DNA from 3 places in the Novosphingobium soli genome. Region 1 is predicted to be linked to each of the others. Evidence: riboswitches for the same ligand, from Rfam matches in the RefSeq annotation. Region 1 holds a riboswitch; each other region holds the start of a gene.

Region 1 (5,717 bases):
GGCGAGGGCGAAGTCCTGCGCCATGGCGCGCAGCAGCGAGGCTTGCCCCGGTCCGTCGTAGCCGCGCGGCGCCCGCGCCAGGGCGACGAGCAGGTCGCGCCGCAGCCGGCCTTGGGGCGAGTGGCCGAAGACGTGCAGCCCGTCGCGGATCTGCAGCTCCTTGAGCTCGCACAGGTAGTTGTCGATGGCCGAGAGCGCATCGTCGCCGTCGCCGGTCGCGCCCGCGTCCTTGTCCAGCCCCTGCGACCGGGCGAGGTCGATGATGTCGCGGCGCAGCCGCTCCAGCCGGCGCGGGTCCATGCCGGCGGCGAGGTAGTATTCGTCCACCAGCGCTTCGAGGTGCTTGAGCGGGCCATGGCTCTCGGCGCGGGTCAGGGGCGGGGTCAGGTGGTCGACGATCACCGCACCGATGCGCCGCTTGGCCTGCGTGCCTTCGCCCGGGTCGTTGACGATGAACGGGTAGAGCTGCGGCACCGGCCCGGCGCAAACCTCGGGGAAGCAGTCGGCCGACAGCGACAGCGCCTTGCCGGGCAGCCACTCCAGGTTGCCGTGCTTGCCGACATGGACGAGCGCCTGTGCGCCGAACCGCCGCTCCAGCCACACGTGGAAGGCGAGGTAGGCATGCGGCGGCGGCAGCGCCGGGTCGTGGTAGCTGGCCTTGGGGTCGATGTTGTAACCCCGCGCCGGCTGCACCGCGAGGCAGACATGGCCGAAGCGGTGGACCGCGAGGCGAAAGGCGCCGTCGCGCACGAACGGATCGTCGGCGGGCGCCCCCCAGCGCGCGGTCATGGCGGCGCGCGCGCCCTCGGGCACCGCGGCGAAGGCGGCCTCGTACTCGGCGAGGGGCAGCGCCGCCTCGCCGGGTCGTGCGAGGGAGGCGAGGTCGTTGGTGACCCCGCCGGTCATCACCTGCATGAGCGCCTGCCCGTCCCCCGGCGCATCACCGACGTCGTAGCCCGCGGCCGCGAGCGCGGTCAGGATGGAGGCGGCGCTGGCCGGCGTGTCCAGCCCCACGCCATTACCGATGCGGCCGTCGCGGTTGGGATAGTTGGCCAGCACCAGCGCCACCCGGCGCTCCGCCGGCGGCGTGCGGCGCAGCGCCGCCCAGCGCGCGGCGAGCGCGGCGACGAAGGCCATCCGGTCCTCGGCCACCCGCGGCACGACGATGCCGCACTGGGTCACCGCGTCGAAGCGCTCCGCCGCCTTGAAGGCGACGGCCCGGGTGAACAGGCGCCCGTCCACCTCGGGCAGCGCGACGTTCATCGCCAGGTCGCGGGGCGGCAGCCCGCGTGCCGAGGCCTGCCACTCGGCCTCCTCGACGGCGGCGACGGCGACCTGCAGGATCGGGCAGTCGGCCTGTTCCAGCACGCTGCCCACCCGCGGTTCGCCCGAGCCCGAGGCCGCGAAGCTGGTGGCGTTGACCACGACGTCGGGCGCGATCTCGCGGATGAAGCCGCCCAGCCAGCGCACCGCCGCCGGTTCGCGCAAGGCGCGCACGTGGACGGGCGCCACATTGAACCCCTCGCGGCGCAGCGCCTCGACCATGGCGTCGATGGCATCGAGCGTGCCCGCCACCATCAGCGCGCGGTAGAACACCAGCAGCGCCACAGGCGCGCCCGGTGCCCACGAGGCTTGCAGGTCCGCCAGCGTCGGCCGCGCGAGCCCGGGAAGGTAGAGCCCGGCATCGGCAATCGGCACCGGATCGTCGGGCGTCCCGCAGTCCCGCCCGATCGCCCGCGCCGCCAGCTGCAGGAAGGCGAGCGCGTTGGCGGTCCCGCCCTGGCGCAGGTAGTCGCGCAACCGTTCGATGGTGTCGGGCGACACCGTGGAGGCCGCCTCCAGCACCGGGTCGTCCTCGTGCCCGCTGGCGATCGCGGCGAAGGCGATCCCGCGCTCGCGTGCCACCAGCGCGATCTCGTCGACGCCGTAGGGCCAATAGCTCTTGCCGCCCAGCAGCACGACGCAAACGAAGCGCGCATGGGCGATCACCTTCTCGACGTAGAGGTCGACCGAGTAGGGGTGGCGAAGCTGCAGCAGGTTCGCCAGGCGCACGCTGGGGCCGCCCTCGGGCAGCTGCGCGGCGGCTGCGGCGAAGCAGGCGAGTTCGCTGTCCGCCACCGTGAGGATCACGATGTCGCCCGGCGGCTGGTCGAGGTCGATCGCCTCCTCGCCGTTGGAGACCGCGCCCGGGGTGGCGGAGAGGAGGTGCATCAGCCGCGCGGCACGCCGTCGAGGGCGGGCGCCAGGGCGGCCTCGATCGCGGCGCGGTCCAGGCCCTTCTGCCCGATCACCACCAGCTGCGTGCGGCGCGGCTCGGCCGGCTTCCAGGCGCGGTCGAAGAAGTGCTGGATGCGCGGCCCGACAGCCTGCACCACGAGGCGGCTGGGCTTGCCGGCCACCGCCACCATGCCCTTGACGCGCAGCACGTCGTGCGCGGCGATCTGCGCTGCGACCGCCGCCAGCAGCGCGTCCGGATCGACGACCTCGCCGCCCGCGACGATGAAGGTGTCGAAGTCGTCATGGTCGTGGTCGTCGTCGAGCCCGTCGATGTGGGAGGGGCGCGAATCGAGGTCGTCCTCGGCCGCCGCGGTGATGCCGAGCAGGGCCGCGATGTCCACCGCGCCATGGTCGGCCCGCACGATCTTCACGCCGGGACGCGTCTCGGCCGAAACCTGTGCCTCGACCCGGGCGAGCGTTTCGGCATCGACGAGGTCGGTCTTGTTGAGCACCACCATGTCCGCGCAGCCGAGCTGCTCCTCGAACAGCTCCTCCAGCGGGCTGTCGTGGTCGAGGCTGGGGTCGGCCGCGCGGGCGGCGGCGAGCGCCTCGGCATCGGTGGCGAAACGGCCGGCGGCCACGGCATCGGCGTCGATCAGCGCGACTACGCCGTCCACCGTGGCGCGGGTGCGGATGCCGGGCCACTGGAACGCCTTGACCAGCGGCTTGGGCAGCGCCAGGCCCGAGGTCTCGATGATGATGTGGTCCGGCGGGCTCGGCCGGTCGAGCAGCTTCTCCATGGTCGGCAGGAAGTCGTCCGCCACGGTGCAGCAGATGCAGCCGTTCGCCAGTTCGAGGATGTCCTCCTCGGGGCAGGCGGCGTCGTTGCAGCCTTTCACCAGTTCGCCGTCGACGCCGACGTCGCCGAACTCGTTGATGACCAGTGCCAGCCGGCGGCCGCGGGCATTCTGCAGCAGATGCCGGATGAGCGTGGTCTTGCCCGCGCCGAGGAAGCCGGTGATGACGGTGGTGGGTACTTTGCTCAAGGTCATGCTCTCCCGCGCCGGCGACTTCGGTGGGCGGGGCGTACCGGCGGCGCGGCGACGCGTCCGACGGCCCGGTGCGCCTGCGGACGGGCAGGCGCGAACACGCCCGCCACACGGCACCGATGCGGCCCTGCGCCGCGATACGAATGTCGCTCAGACGGACCATACCGTGCCGTGGCCATCCCCTGGACCAAGGCAAGAGCGACCGGACGCCGGCAGGTCTCCTGGCTCGCGGGTCAAGGCACGATGCACGCCTTCCCAGGCCTGCGGGCCCAGTGGCTGGCCTCCCGCTGCCGGGAGAACGTGTGCATCGCGCTCGCCGCTTACAGTTGCAGGGACAGCTGCGGAATCGAATGGTCGCCCATTCCCACCGCCTTCCCGTTTTAAGCCTCTTGCGAGGCACCGGCGCGATCTTCGGACGGCAAGCCGCCCGGCCCGCGTCATAGGGCCTTCGTTCCCCACCCGCAAGCGGCCAGCGCCCGTCGCCAGCGGGCCCGCCGCCGTGAGCCGAGAGCGCCATCGTGCCGGCGCATCGTGGCGCCAGCGATCCGAGGGCTCTTGCACCGCCGGCGCGGCGCGACTAAGCACCCGCGCAGCCGAACGTCCTGCAAGGGCGCTTCGGCCAGATCGCGCCGGTGTCCCGAAAGGGGCTTAATAGGGAACGCGGTGAGGGGGCTCGGCTCCCGAATCCGCGGCTGTCCCTGCAACTGTAAGTGGCGAGCGCGATGCATAAGCCGGCGACCGATGGACGCCGGCAGCCACTGGGCCGGACGCTGCGACATGCGAGGCCTGGGAAGGCCATGCATCGTGTGCTGACCCGCGAGCCAGGAGACCTGCCGGCGTCCGGTCGCTCTTGCCGTGGTCCAGGGGATGGCCGAGGCACGGAAACTCCGTCTGAGCGACGCACGTGCGGCGGGGGCCGCACCGGCTGACGTGCCGGGCGCCGAGGCGTCCGTCCGGTACGTGCGCCGACCGCGCGCAGAGGCCCCACGCCAGGTTTCGCTGACGCCTGCGGGGTATCGAAGATGAATACGCACAAGGTTTCGCCCGCGGCGTTGGCCGTGGTGCTTCTACTCGCCTGCCGGCCGGCGCTGGCGGACGAGGTTCGGGCCGGGGAGGCTCGGGCCGGGGAGGCTGGGGCCGAAGAGGCTGGGGCCGCGTCGGATGGCGCAGCAGACGCGGTCTCGGGGGACACCGGGGACTCGATCGTGGTCACCGGGCAGAGCGTCGAGGAGACGCTGCCGCGCGAGATCGCGCGCTACGGCAGCGACCTGCACGAGGTGAGCGAACAGGAGATCGACGAGCGGGGCGCGGTCGATGTCGCCGCCGCGCTGCAGGCGGTGCCGGGGCTCTACGTCATGCCGCGCAGCGGCCCCTTCAGCTACGTGGACCTGTCGCTGCAGGGGTCGCGCACGCAGGACGTCCTCTGGACCGTGGACGGCATCCGCATCAACAACCGCCTCTACGGCTCCACCTCGCCCAACGACACCCTGCCGGCCAGTATGGTCGAGCGCATCGAGGTGCTCAAGGGCGGGGAGAGCCTGTTCTACGGCACCCAGGCCGCCGCGGGCGTCATCAACGTGGTGACCCGCTCGTTCGCAGACACCTTCGGCGGGCAGGTGAACGCGCAGGTGGACAGCCGCGCGGGCACCAACGTCGACGGCTGGGTACGCGGCAGCGCCGGGCGGCACCGCTTCGTCGCCTGGGCCTCGCACAACCGCTCGGAGGGCTACCGCCCCTACAGCCATCTCGAACCGAGCGCGACCGACCGGCGCTACGGCTACGACCTGTGGTCCGTAGGCGGCAAGTACCAGTTCGACTTCGGGTCCGACCTGCTCCTCAACGCCCAGTACCAGCACACCGAGGCGGATCTCGACAACCTCTCGCCCACCCGCATCCGCGAGAGCCGCAACGATCGCAACGAGGAGATCGCCAGCCTCCGCCTCGACTACGTCGGCAGCGAGGCCGTGCAGTTTTTCCTCAAGGGCTACTACCACGACTGGAGCACCGCCTACGTCCAGATCCGCAACGACCTGGCCGGCGGTCCGCCGATCGTCGTCTACCCCGAGGGAACCTTTTGGGGGTACAAGGACTTCGGCGGCAGCGCGGTGGTCAAGCTGCGGCCGCATCGCGGGCTGGAGTACCTGCTCGGCTACGACTACCAGAACTTCAAGGGTCGCGACGACGTCCTGCTGATCGGCAAGACTAAGGAGCGCGTCCACGCCGGCATCGCCCAAGTGCGCACCACCGACGAGATCTCCGACCGCGCACGGCTGGCGGCAGGGCTGCGCTACAACGACGGCAGCGGGTCGAAGAAGACCGTGTGGAACGTCTCAGGCCGGTTCGACGCGAGCGAGGCGCTCTACCTGGAGGCCAACGGCGGCACCTCGTTCCTGCTGCCCAGCGCCTCCCAGCTCTACCAGATCGACCCCTGCTGCGAGCGGGGCAATCCGA
Region 2 (5,717 bases), on a different contig from region 1:
CTGCACCGCGTCGGCGCGCGGCCGCTCGCTGGCCTGCCAGCCCGCCATGAACGCCGCGATCTCCTCCAGCCGGCCGAGCGCCCCGGACGGCTTGGTGAGGCGGGCCTGCCGCTCCAGCGCCGCGGTGCGGCTGGCGGCGTCGGCGCGGGGCAGGGCGGCGAGCGCGGCGGCGAAGGCGGCGGGATCGGAAAACGGCGTCATGTGCAGACGTATCCTTCCGGCGGGGTGCGGGTGATGAAGTGGCCTTTCACGCCGTCCGGCCATTCGCGATAGGGCACCTGGCCTTCGGCGCTGGCGGCGTGGCGGACCGCGTAGCCGAGGATGGCGCGCGCAGCGTCCTCCCCGGGCACGAAGTCCCCCAGCACGTAGCCCACCTTGCCCGGCGCGCGGATGTGGACGGTACAGTGCCGGCTGCAGGCGAACAGGCAGGGCATCGCCTGGATCGCAATACCCTGCAGTGCGGGGTCCGCGGCCTGGACGGCGCGCAGGGCGTCCTCCAGCACCGCCCCGCCGCGCCGGCCCCGCTCGTCCTCGCGTGCATCGGCGCCGAGGCGGCAGGTGCTGCATACGACCACCGAAGGGCCGGCATCGACGGGTTGCAGCATCAGAAGCGACTCCTCATTCCCAGGTAGACGGTCCGGCCCAGCGTCGAATAGCCGCTGACCGTCTCGTAGTCCTCATCGGCCAGGTTCTCCACCCGGCCCTGCACGATCAGCCCTTCGGCGACTTGCCACTGCGCGCGCAGGTCCACCAGCCAGTAGTCGTCCAGCTTGGCGGTTCCCGTCGCGGCGTTGTAGCTCTCCCCCGCGTACCGCGCGGCGATGCTGGCGCGCAGCCCCTGCGGCAGCGCCACGCCGGCCTCCGCGTTGGCGAGGTGGCGCGGCACCCGCTGGAGCTGGCGGCCCAGCGTGCTGCTGCCGGGGGTGCGGTCCTCCGCCTCGATCCAGCTGTAGTTGCCGTTGGCGAAGAACGCGCCCCAGCGCCCCTCGGCCGACAGCTCGAGCCCGTGCGCCTCGGCGCGGCGGACGTTGGCGTAGTAGCCGAAGCGGGTGGTCTGGGTACCCGGGACGTAGCAATCGGCGGGCAGCGCGCCGCTGGTGGGGCAGTAGGCGAAGTCGATCAGGTTGTCGGTGTCGCGCTGGAACCAGGTGGCGGAGAGACGCAGCGCCTCGCCGAAGCGGCGCTCGGCGCCCACCTGCCACCCCTTCGCCCGCTCCGGCGCGAGGCCGGCGGCGCCGTAGTCGCTGAACATCTGGTAGAGCGAGGGGGCCTTGTAGCCCTCGTCGTAGCTGGCGCGCAGGACGCTGGCGCCGCCGTCCGGGGTATAGACGGCGCCCGCGCTCACCACGGTGTTGCCGCCGAAGCGCGACTGGTGGTCGTAGCGTGCGCCGGCGTCGAGGGTCAGCCCGCGCAAGGGCGTCGCGCGCAGCTGGCCGTAGACGCTGTCGGTGTCGACCGATTGCGGCGTCAGGACGTAGGGCGTCGTGCTGTTGGCGGGGGAGGCGGTGGTCATCCGCTGTTCCTCGCGCTCCAGGCCGAACACCGCGTCCACCGCACCCGAGATGGCGTACGTGCCCTGGTACTCGTAGCGGCGCACGCGGCCGTGGGCGTCGAAGGTGACCTGCCGGATGGAGCGCGCCGGATCGAAGTTGGCGCGGTCGGTCTCGTTCTGCAGCACGGCCACGCGGTTGGTCAGGCGGCCACCGAGCAGGGCGAAGTTGAGCCCGGCATAGCCCGTCCATTCCTCGGTGGTGCCATAGGCCCGCGTGTCTCCGCTGGTGCCGTCGAAGTCGTTACGCGAATCGGACCAGTAGCCGCGCAGGTCGAGGCTGACGCCGGGCGCCAGGCGCAGCGTCGCCGTGCCGCTGGCGGCGCTGCGGGCGTAGCCGTCGTCCTCCTGCCCGTTGGAGCGCGCCGAGATGCCGTCGGTGACGAAGCGCGAGCCGGACAGCCGCCAGTCGAGCGCCTGCGAGCTGCCGCCCAGCCCCGCGCGGGCGGAGACGGTGTCGTGGGTTCCCGCCTCCACCGCCAGGCTCCCCTCCAGCGGCGCGACGGGGCGGCGGGTGCGCACGTTGACCACGCCGCCGATGGCGTCGCTGCCCCACAGGATCGACTGCGGCCCGCGCAGGATCTCGATGCGGTCGATGTCGTCGAGCAGGAGGTTGGAGAAGCCGTAGCCGGCCGCGGTGGAAGAGGGATCGGACAGGCGCATGCCGTCGATCACCATGACGCTCTGCCCGGCGTCGGCGCCGCGGATGCGCAGCGAGGTGGTGGTGCCGTAGCCGCCGTTGCGCGACAGGCTTATACCGGGCGTGCGCAGCAGCGCATCGGTGACGGCGATCGGCTGGATCGCGACGAGCGCGGGCTCGTCGAGCACGGTCACGGTGGCGGAGACCCGCTCGGAGGCGACCGGCGTGCGCAGCGAGGTGACGACGATGCGCTCGCCCGCGTCTTCCTCGCCTGCAGGACTGGAGGTAGGTGCGGGGGCCTGCGCGAAGGCAGGAGTGGCGGCGAGCGCGAGGCTCGCGGTGGCGATGGTCAGGTGTCTTGGCATTCGTAGTCCCTCCTGCAAGCGGCAATGCCCCGTAGCCCGGCGTCGTGCGGAGAAGGACAGGCGCGAAGCCGCGGTCCTTCCGCGCGGCGCAGCGCCGGCGAAGCTATGGCTGTCGTTGCGCGAGGATGTCCCCCCGTCCGGCCGGCACACCCTGTCCGGTCGAAGAACGACTGCGGCAGGCAGGTCTCCTGGCTCGCGGGTCGTTGCCGGTCCGGCCGCCTTCTCAGGGTCCGAAGCCCCAATGGCGAAATGGCCGGATGGCTCGCCGCTTACAGTTGCAGGGGCAGCCCGGGTCTTTCACCCGAGTTCCCTTTTGATCCCGCGAGGGAACCTGTCGCGGGCCGGCAACTATCGTGCGGAGCCGTGCTGCGCAAGGCCCCGATGCTTGCGCGCCGCGCGGAAGTGGCTTAAGCCGTTCATGCAACGGATGCCCGAGAGGGCATGATCGGTGGGGTCGACGCAAGTCGGGCCAGAACCCGGCCGTTGCTCCCGCCATCGCCAATCGGCCGGGCATCGCCGCGATGCTGTCCGGACTCGCCGGATCGCTGCGCGCGGCCCGCCTTGATCGTGTCGCCCGCCGCCTGTCGCCCGCCGTCCTTGCCCGGAGTGAAGCCATGGTCCGCCCCGACTATCCCGTCCGCCTCCAGGCCTGCGTCTTCGCGGTGCTGGCCGTGGTCATGCTGGCGACGCGGACGACAGCGGCCACCCACGTCCTGCACCTGCCCGAGACGAGCCTCGCCAGCTTCTTCGTGCTCGGCTACTTCGTCCGGCGGCTGGCCGGCTTCGCCACGCTGTTCGCATTGGCCTTCGCAATCGACGTGGCGGTGGTCGGAGCGAAGGGCTGGATGAGCTTCTGCCTCACGCCCGCTTATGGGATGCTGTTCCCCGCCTACGCGATGATGTGGGTGGCCGGGCGGATCGGGGCGGCCCGGCTGGAGGAGAGCGCAACCGACCTGATGCCGGCGCTGGTCCTGCTGACCGGCGCGACGCTGTCGTCGCAGATCCTGTCCAGCGGCGGCTTCTATTTCCTGAGCGGGCGTTTTCCCGACGCGAGCGTCGCGGGCTTCCTGCCCCGCCTCATGACCTACTTCCCCTACGTGCTGGTCGCCACGCTGGGGTGGACGGGCGTGGCGGCGATCGCCTGGGGCATGGTCCTGGGCTTTCACCCGAGCCTGCGCAAGCGGCCGGTCCGGTGAGCGCGGGCCCGGCAATCGCGCCCCCGGCAGTCGCCCGGTGTCCGGCGCTGATGGTCTCGGCGCCCGCCTCCGGGCAGGGCAAGACGCTGGTGACGGCGGCGCTGGCGCGGCGGCATCGCGCCGCCGGCCGCCGCGTGCGCGTGTTCAAGTGCGGGCCCGACTTCCTCGACCCGATGGTGCTGGAAGTCGCCAGCGGCGCGCCCGTCCACCAGCTCGATCTCTTCATGTGCGGCGAGGACGCGTGCCGGGCGCTGCTGCACGAGGCGGCCGTGGAAGCCGACCTGATCCTGGTGGAAGGGGTGATGGGCCTGTTCGACGGCGATCCCAGCGCGGCCGACCTGGCCGAGCGCTTCGGCCTGCCGGTGCTGGCGGTGCTCGACGGCTCGGCCATGGCGCAGACCTTCGGCGCCCTCGTCCACGGCCTTGCCAGCTATCGGCCGGGCCTGCACCTGCACGGCGCCATCGCCAACCGGGTCGGCACCGAGCGCCACGCCACGCTGCTCGCGGGCAGCCTTCCGCCCGGGGTGGCGTGGCTGGGGGCGCTGCCTCGCCACCCGGACGTGGTGCTGCCGGAACGCCACCTCGGCCTCGTCCAGGCAGGCGAAGTGCCCGACCTGGACGCGCGGCTGGACCGTGCCGCGTCGCTCCTGCCGGCGGACTGCCTGACGCTGCCGCCGGAGGTCGCCTTCTCCCCGGGGCGGGACGGCGCGCCCGCCGGCGGGCTGGAAGGCCGGCGTATCGCCATTGCGCGGGACGAGGCCTTCGCCTTCGTCTACCCGGCGAACCTGCGCTGGCTGCAGCGTTCGGGCGCGCGCCTTGCGTTCTTCTCGCCCCTGCACGATGCGCGGCTGCCGGATTGCGATGCGCTGTGGCTCCCGGGCGGCTATCCCGAGCTGCACCTGGAAGCGCTGGCGGGCAACGCGACGATGCTCGCCGCGATTCGCGCCCACCACGCGGCCGGCAAGCCGATCCTGGCCGAATGCGGGGGCCTACTCTACGCCTGCTCCACGCTCGACGATGGACGCGGCCGGCGCGCGGAGATGCTGGGCATCCTGCAGGGGACGGCGACGATGCAGCCGCGGCTGGCGGCACTCGGAATGCAGGAGATCGCGCTGGAGGGCGGCGCGCTGCGCGGTCATACCTTCCACTACTCGCGGCTCGCCACGCAAGTGGCTCCCGCCGCGCAGGCGGTCACGCCCGACGGCAGGCCCGGCGAAGCGCTCTACCGGGAGGGCTCGCTCACGGCGAGCTACATGCATTTCTACTTCCCTTCCGCGCCCCGGGCCGCGGAGCGGCTGTTCGGAGTCCGGCCCGCCTGATCAGGCCTCCACCAGGCTCGCGGTACCAGCGGGCAGGGCGGGAGGCGGGGTGCCGCTCTCGGCCAGGTCGGTGATCCCCGGTTCGGGAACGCGAAACACCTTGGCCCGCGCGGCACGGCGGCCCAGGTTCTCGCTGGACGACAGGCTGATGAGCCAGGGGGAGGCGAACAGGCCGGCGATGATGGGCAGCAGCCACAAGGCGGTCATGGTGTCGAGGAACACCGTCGAGGCCAGCGCCGCGCCGAGCAGCAGGTGCTCGCGCAAGTCCGGCAGGACCTCGCGGACGGTGATGCGGCGGGCGTCGCGCGTCTGCGTGTTCCATCCCGCCGAGATACCGAGCAGCAGCCCCAGCAGCGCCTTGGTCTGCGTCACCATGGTGATCGGCGCCAGCAACATGCTGAGCACGATCTCGACCGCCACCGAGCGCAGGATCGCGCCGGTGCCGCCGAAGCTCGCGCGGCGGGCACGATCGGCGAGCATCCAGGTCGTGCCCATCACCTTGGGACCGAACAGCAGGACGACGGTCAGCGCCAGCACGCTCGGCGGCGCCAGCGTGACGAAGCCGCCGGTGTCGCGCGTCGCGACCTGGCCGATCATGGTCAGGATCAGCAGCAGCCAGCCTGGCGAGGTCAGGTAGGCGGAAGCGCC
Region 3 (5,717 bases), on a different contig from region 1:
CTGGAGGCAAATCCGAAATAGATGGCGATGACCGCACCCAATGAGGCCCCCGACGTCACGCCCAGCAGCCCCGGTTCGGCGAGCGGATTGCGCAGCAGCCCCTGAAGCGTAGCGCCGGACAAGCCCAGGCTCGCACCGATTGCCATTGCAAGGATGATACGTGGCAGGCGAATCTCCCGCACGATCAAGCCGGGCAGATCGGGCGTCGCGGAAAACAGCGCGTTCGACGCCTGCCCCGGCGTCAGCCACACCGTACCGGCAAGAATCGAGAGCAATGCGGCTCCGACAAGCAGCAGCGTCAGGACGGGCGTGAGCCAGCGGTTCATAACGATCTCGCGGGTGCGAAGGGCAAAGGCGTCTTCACCCGCGCTGCGGCGTTCCGCAGTTCGGTGCGCAAGGCCATTGCGGCGTCACCGACCATTGGTGTGCCGCACTGATAATAGGCCTGCCGGATCGTCAGCGTGCGCGCGCCGTCCCAAAAGCGGCGTACCAATGGATGCCGCTCGGTATTGTCGCGCAGCCCGGGCTTGCGGCCGAGCCCAGCGCCCTTCACCAACAGGGCTGGCGCGGTTGCCAGCAGCACTTCCACATCCGGACGTCCATAGCTGGTCGCCGGCGGTCTGTTGGCAACGTTGACCGCGCCCGCCGCTTCAAGCACCGCGTTGTAGAGCGAGCCATCGCTGGCGTTGAAACCGGCGCCGTCCCAGGCGGCGATGCGCAGGCGCGGCCCGGGATCGCGGGCGAGGTGGGCAAGCTGCAGGTCCATCCGGGCGATCCGCGCCTCGCCCTTCGCTTCCTCTCCCACGGCCCGAGCGACCTGCCGGGTGATGCGCCTTATGTCGTCGAAGCTCTCGGCATGATCGACCTCGATCATCGGGTATCCCATGCGTTTCAGCAGCGAACGAGTGGCGGGCGTGGTGAAACTGCCCGCGACCACGAGGTCCGGCTTCTGCCGCACGACTTCCTCGGACAGGCCATGATTGACGCCGACCCGCATCGCCTCCCTATGCATCAGCGAACCATCCGGGTCACGTGACAGCCATGTGACCGACGCGATCCGCTCAGGCGGAAGCAGGGCAAGGACCAGCTGGTCCACGCACTGGTTCATCGACATGACCCGCACGGGTTTGGCCGGTCGGCCCTGTCCCTCCGCGCTGCCGACCGGAATCGGCAGCGCGGATAGCAGGAGCGCCGCTAGAAGTGCCGCGGCCCGCATCAGAAGCGGACGCGTACGCCGCCATAGCCAGCCCGGCCGGGCGTGGCGAAGCTGAACACTTCCTCATAGTCTTCGTTCAGCAGATTTTCGATCCGGCCAAACAGGGCGATGCCTTCGCTGATCTTGTATTCGGCGCTGAAGTTCACCAGCACATAGTCCTTCAGCGAGACACGCACCGGAACGTAGCTGGGGTCGGTATAGGCCACGTCGCTCTGACGGCCGTTATAGCGCATGGTCAGCGTGCCCGAGAACCGTTCGTCTTCACTGAAGACGGTCGCGTTGAAACTGGCGACATGTTTCGGGCGACGTACTTCCTCCGTGCCGTTCTCCCGAGCCTTGAGCCAGGTATAGGTCGCGTCGAGCCGGATCTGCGGGATCGGCCGGGCGCTGACGAAGACTTCGACACCATGCTGCTTGGACCGCGTGGAGCGATTGGACGGTGTCGCAACGAAATCCGGCGCGGGATAGGTGGTGTAGATTTCGTCCTTCAACCTGCTGTCGAAATACGTGGCCCCGATCGTCGCCAGATTGCCGCCAAAGCTCTGCTCGATGCCGGCCTCCCAGCCTTCCGACTTTTCCGGCTTCAGGTTCGGGTTGCCGATGTAGCGACCGTCCGCATAGCCATAGAGTTCGAAGTAACCGGGGTTCTTCACGCCCGTGCCATAAGCGCCGCGGATGCGGGTGCCCGTTGCGAAGCTGTAGCTGCCCTGCGCGCGCCAGGTGGTGACATCGTCGAACCGGTCATTCTCGTCCCGGCGGATCGACGCGCCGAGCGAAAGGGCGTCGTTCATGAGCAACTCGTACTGACCGACGATGCCGACATTGTCGGTATGCCGCTTGCCTTGGAAGGCGAAGGCAGACGGCGTCGTGTTCTGGAACTCCTCGCGCTCGACGTCTACGGCAGCGGTGAGGCGGTGGACGACCGTCTCGGTTCCGAACCGCAGGCTGGACTCGAAGCTACCCTTGTAGCGCTGGCCCTTGTCGCCGTAATCGAAACCCTCTGCGTTGTAGCCTTTGCGCGTCGTGTCGGCCAATTGCGCCGAGATGGCATTGGTCCATCGGCCGTCAAGCGCCGTAAGCTCCGCCCGCAGGAGGCCATAAAAGGCTTCGTTCTTGAAGTGCACGCCGGGGCTGTCGACGGTGTAGCCGAACAGCGGGCTGGTCGGATCGTCCTCGCTGTTGTTGGTGTCGGCATCTGTGTAGCTGTACCGGCCGACGCCGGTGACCGTGAAGTTGTCGGTGGGCGACCAAATCAGCTTGGCCGAAAGGCCGGCGCTGTCCGATCCGACGTCGCGCGTGCCGAACCGCGCAGTCGGTGTCCCATCGGTGTGGTAGTAAGAGCCGGACACGGCATAATCGAGCGTGCCAGTCACGCCAGCAGCGCGGGCACTTCCTGTATACGTCCCGAAAGACCCGCCTTCCGCCCTTGCGGAAAAGCCCGGGGCTTCTGCCCCGGTCAGCGTGATATACTGGATCACGCCGCCAATTGCGTCCGACCCATAGAGCGAGGATTGCTGGCCGCGCAGCACTTCGACCTTGGCGGCATCATCGGCGATCAGCGTACCGAAATCATATTCGCCATTATACGGATCAGAGGCCTTGATCCCGTCGATCAGGACGAGGACATGATTGCCCTCCGATCCACGAATACGAATCTGCGTCAGGCCGCCGATCGCGCCGGTCCGGCTGACCGCAACGCCCGGTACGTCCCGCAGGATGTCCGACACGATCCGGGTCTGGCGTGTTTCCAGTGCCTGCGCATCGAGCACCGTGACCGAAGCACCAAGCTGGTTGATCGGCACGGCATCACCCGAACGCGATGCGGTGACGACGATGGTGTCGCCCTTCGCGTCGGTCGTGGGCTGGGTCGGATTGGATTGCGCCAAGACAGGCGCTGCCGTCGCTGCCAGAGCCAACACAGAAGCATGAGCCACAAATTTCATCATCATTATCATTCCCCCCGCGCCCAAGCATTTGGCAGCGGGGCAGACCGGCACTCGGCCGTCAACCTGCCGCATCCGGCAGGCATCAGGCGAACGAACGGCGGGCCAGCGCCGGCAGACGGGCGCATGTCGCCCACCAACGCAGACCCCTGCGGCCCCAACCGCACAGGTTCGTCGCTCAGACGGAGAGTTACCGTGCCCTGACCATCCCCTGGACCAAAGCAAGAGCGACCTAGCGCCGGCAGGTCTCCTGGCTCGCGGGTCGTCGCTTGATGCACGGCCTTCCCAGGCCTCGCAGGACTTAGCGTCCGGCCCAGTGGCTGGCGAACCGGGACTTTTCCCGTCCGCACATGTGCATCTCGCTCACCGCTTACAGTTGCAGGGACAGCCTCGGATTGGGATGACTCTCGCCGTCCGCACCGCGTTCCCTATTAAGTCCCTTCCGGGACACCGGCGCGATCTATGTCAGGCACCATGGCACCCGACGCCACGTGCGATACAACGACATCCTGCTGGCGACAAGTGCCGAACGACGCTTCAATAGGCCGGCAGGGACTAGGCCGCGTGGACAAATTCCGTGTCGACGGAATGACCGAAATGGGGTGGTCAACTGCTTTTCCGATTGTTCGCGCATACGTGCTAAGACGGTGCCGCCGGCGTGACGGAATAGGTTAGACGTATCGCTAGAGCGACCCCGGCGACGGGGTGCGGGTTCGATCATTGACGTGACATATCGTGGTTTGAGGCGTCCGCAACGGGGCGATGTCGCGGCATCGCTATTCTTTGAGCTTGGAGGCCATTGCCTCGCGGTACTTCCTCAGAGCGAAATCCTTAGCGACCTCGCGCTGCGCAAAAGCAACGCTGTCGGGTCTGGCCTGCCGTTCGACAGGGGAAATTTGCTGAACGACCTTCGCTTTCCGCTTGGCGCTGCTCGTTCGCGATCGACTGGCTGAAACAACGCTGGACATGGTGCAAGACTACCTCACCTCCTATCCGGTTGGAAGGTCCTCCATTGGGCGGAAGCCGTCGTAGCCATCCTCCCCGGAACGGGGAGGGGGACCACCCGCAGGGTGGTGGAGGGGCACCCTCGGTGTGCGTGCCATCGCGTTGGCCCGCAGCAGAACCTCCTGCCGATCAAGGTCACGCAAACCGCTCGTGCCCCTCCACCATGCTTCGCATGGTTCCCCTCCCCCAAAGGGGGAGGATGGGGCGAAACCGGAAGTCTCAATTTGTCCACGCCGCCTAGGAAACCATTTGATGGCGGTTTCTGTCTAAAGCCATTTTTCGACCGGTCGCTTCTGAACAGCAGGATTGTCCCAGACGCGCAAGTCCGGCTCACCACCGAAATTGGGCGCCATCGGGTTCAGATCTCCTTATTCCCCGCGAGGGCGAGAGCATCCTCTCCTTCCATTCCAAGGTAGCGAACCATATTTTCGATCTACCCATGGCCACCTTGGCCACCTTCAGAACGATTGCGGGCGAGTTCGCGGGCGAATGGCTCTGTGGGCTTGCGACCAGATCAAGCCGTCTCGGCCAACTCAAAACGAGCATCAGATTTTGACGAAAACCGCCGTGAATCCGTCGGCCGGCCAGCGACCCGGCGGCGGGCGGCAATGTCAGCGATGCTTGGAGATGGCCGCTAAACTGCATGATTATGCTCGCCCCTCAAAGAGACCAATCACGCTGTGCGGCGCGTCTTCGCCGAAAAAGCGCGCGAGATTGTCGGCCGACGCCATCGCGACCGCTTCCGCTCGCGGAAACAGGTCGTGCTCATAGGCAGCTAGTGCCGCCTCCACGTTGTTGGGACACCGGAGGATCGCCTCGGCCAGTCTTGCGCCGTCTTCCATCGCGAGGTTGGCGCCCTCGCCGGCGAATGGCGACATGAGATGGGCGGCATCCCCGATCAGGGTCACACCTGGCACGCGAGGCCACGACATGCCGACCGGAAGTGCGAAGATTGGACGGGGAACGGGATTGATGCAGCTGTCGCGAATAAACGCGGTCAGCGTCGGCGACCAACCGTCGAACTCTTGCGCGATGCGGCCAAGTCCGGCTGCAACGTCGGTAAAATCGATCGCCCCTATCCAGTTCTCGGGCCTATTGAGCGCGGCATAGCCGCGGGCAGTCCCGTCCGGGTAGCGGTGCACCATGATCCCTTTGCCCGGCGCGACCGCCATCAGGGTGCCGCTGCCGATCGCGTCGATCGACGCTGCATACTTCACGGGGTCGAGCAGTGCTATTTCGATAAAGCAGGTGCCGGAGTAACGCGGCGTCGGGGAAGAGAGGAGCGGCCGTACCTTTGACCAGGCGCCATCAGCGCCGACCAGCAGGTCGACCGTTGTGCCAGTCCCATCGCTGAAAGCGATCGCGTGTCGTCCCTCGCCGAGAGGAGTCATCGCGGTCGCTTTGCAACCCCAGCGGATCGTCCCGTCGGGCAACGATTTGATAAGCATCGTGCGAAGCTCGCCGCGATCGACTTCCGGACGCATCGAAGACGGATCTCCCACCTTGTCAAACAAGAGCCGGCCGTCTGAGGCGACGACGCGCTTGGCATCCTC

The links. A riboswitch is a leader RNA that binds a small molecule or an ion and turns the genes downstream of it on or off. The one in region 1 is predicted to bind cobalamin.
Region 2: it holds a riboswitch for cobalamin, as region 1 does, so the genes downstream of both, ACFFJC_RS18865 (TonB-dependent receptor plug domain-containing protein) here and ACFFJC_RS15795 (TonB-dependent receptor plug domain-containing protein) in region 1, are expected to answer to the same signal.
Region 3: it holds a riboswitch for cobalamin, as region 1 does, so the genes downstream of both, ACFFJC_RS14725 (TonB-dependent receptor plug domain-containing protein) here and ACFFJC_RS15795 (TonB-dependent receptor plug domain-containing protein) in region 1, are expected to answer to the same signal.

The regions. Positions count from the first base shown of each region.
Region 1 covers NZ_JBHLWK010000019.1:21,845-27,561, reverse strand. The annotation lists gene cobN (cobaltochelatase subunit CobN) at 1-2,211, opposite strand, end outside; gene cobW (cobalamin biosynthesis protein CobW) at 2,211-3,263, opposite strand; cobalamin riboswitch at 3,461-3,685, opposite strand; cobalamin riboswitch at 3,880-4,118, shown strand; gene ACFFJC_RS15795 (TonB-dependent receptor plug domain-containing protein) at 4,289-5,717, shown strand, end outside.
Region 2 covers NZ_JBHLWK010000025.1:116,155-121,871, forward strand. The annotation lists gene cobT (nicotinate-nucleotide--dimethylbenzimidazole phosphoribosyltransferase) at 1-201, opposite strand, end outside; gene ACFFJC_RS18860 (DUF1636 domain-containing protein) at 198-605, opposite strand; gene ACFFJC_RS18865 (TonB-dependent receptor plug domain-containing protein) at 605-2,554, opposite strand; cobalamin riboswitch at 2,716-2,904, opposite strand; gene ACFFJC_RS18870 (hypothetical protein) at 3,076-3,750, shown strand; gene ACFFJC_RS18875 (cobyrinic acid a,c-diamide synthase CobB) at 3,801-5,069, shown strand; gene mdoH (glucans biosynthesis glucosyltransferase MdoH) at 5,070-5,717, opposite strand, start outside.
Region 3 covers NZ_JBHLWK010000018.1:250-5,966, reverse strand. The annotation lists gene ACFFJC_RS14735 (FecCD family ABC transporter permease) at 1-326, opposite strand, end outside; gene ACFFJC_RS14730 (ABC transporter substrate-binding protein) at 323-1,114, opposite strand; gene ACFFJC_RS14725 (TonB-dependent receptor plug domain-containing protein) at 1,216-3,165, opposite strand; cobalamin riboswitch at 3,383-3,629, opposite strand; gene ACFFJC_RS14720 (hypothetical protein) at 3,936-4,127, opposite strand; gene ACFFJC_RS14715 (FAD-dependent oxidoreductase) at 4,812-5,717, opposite strand, start outside.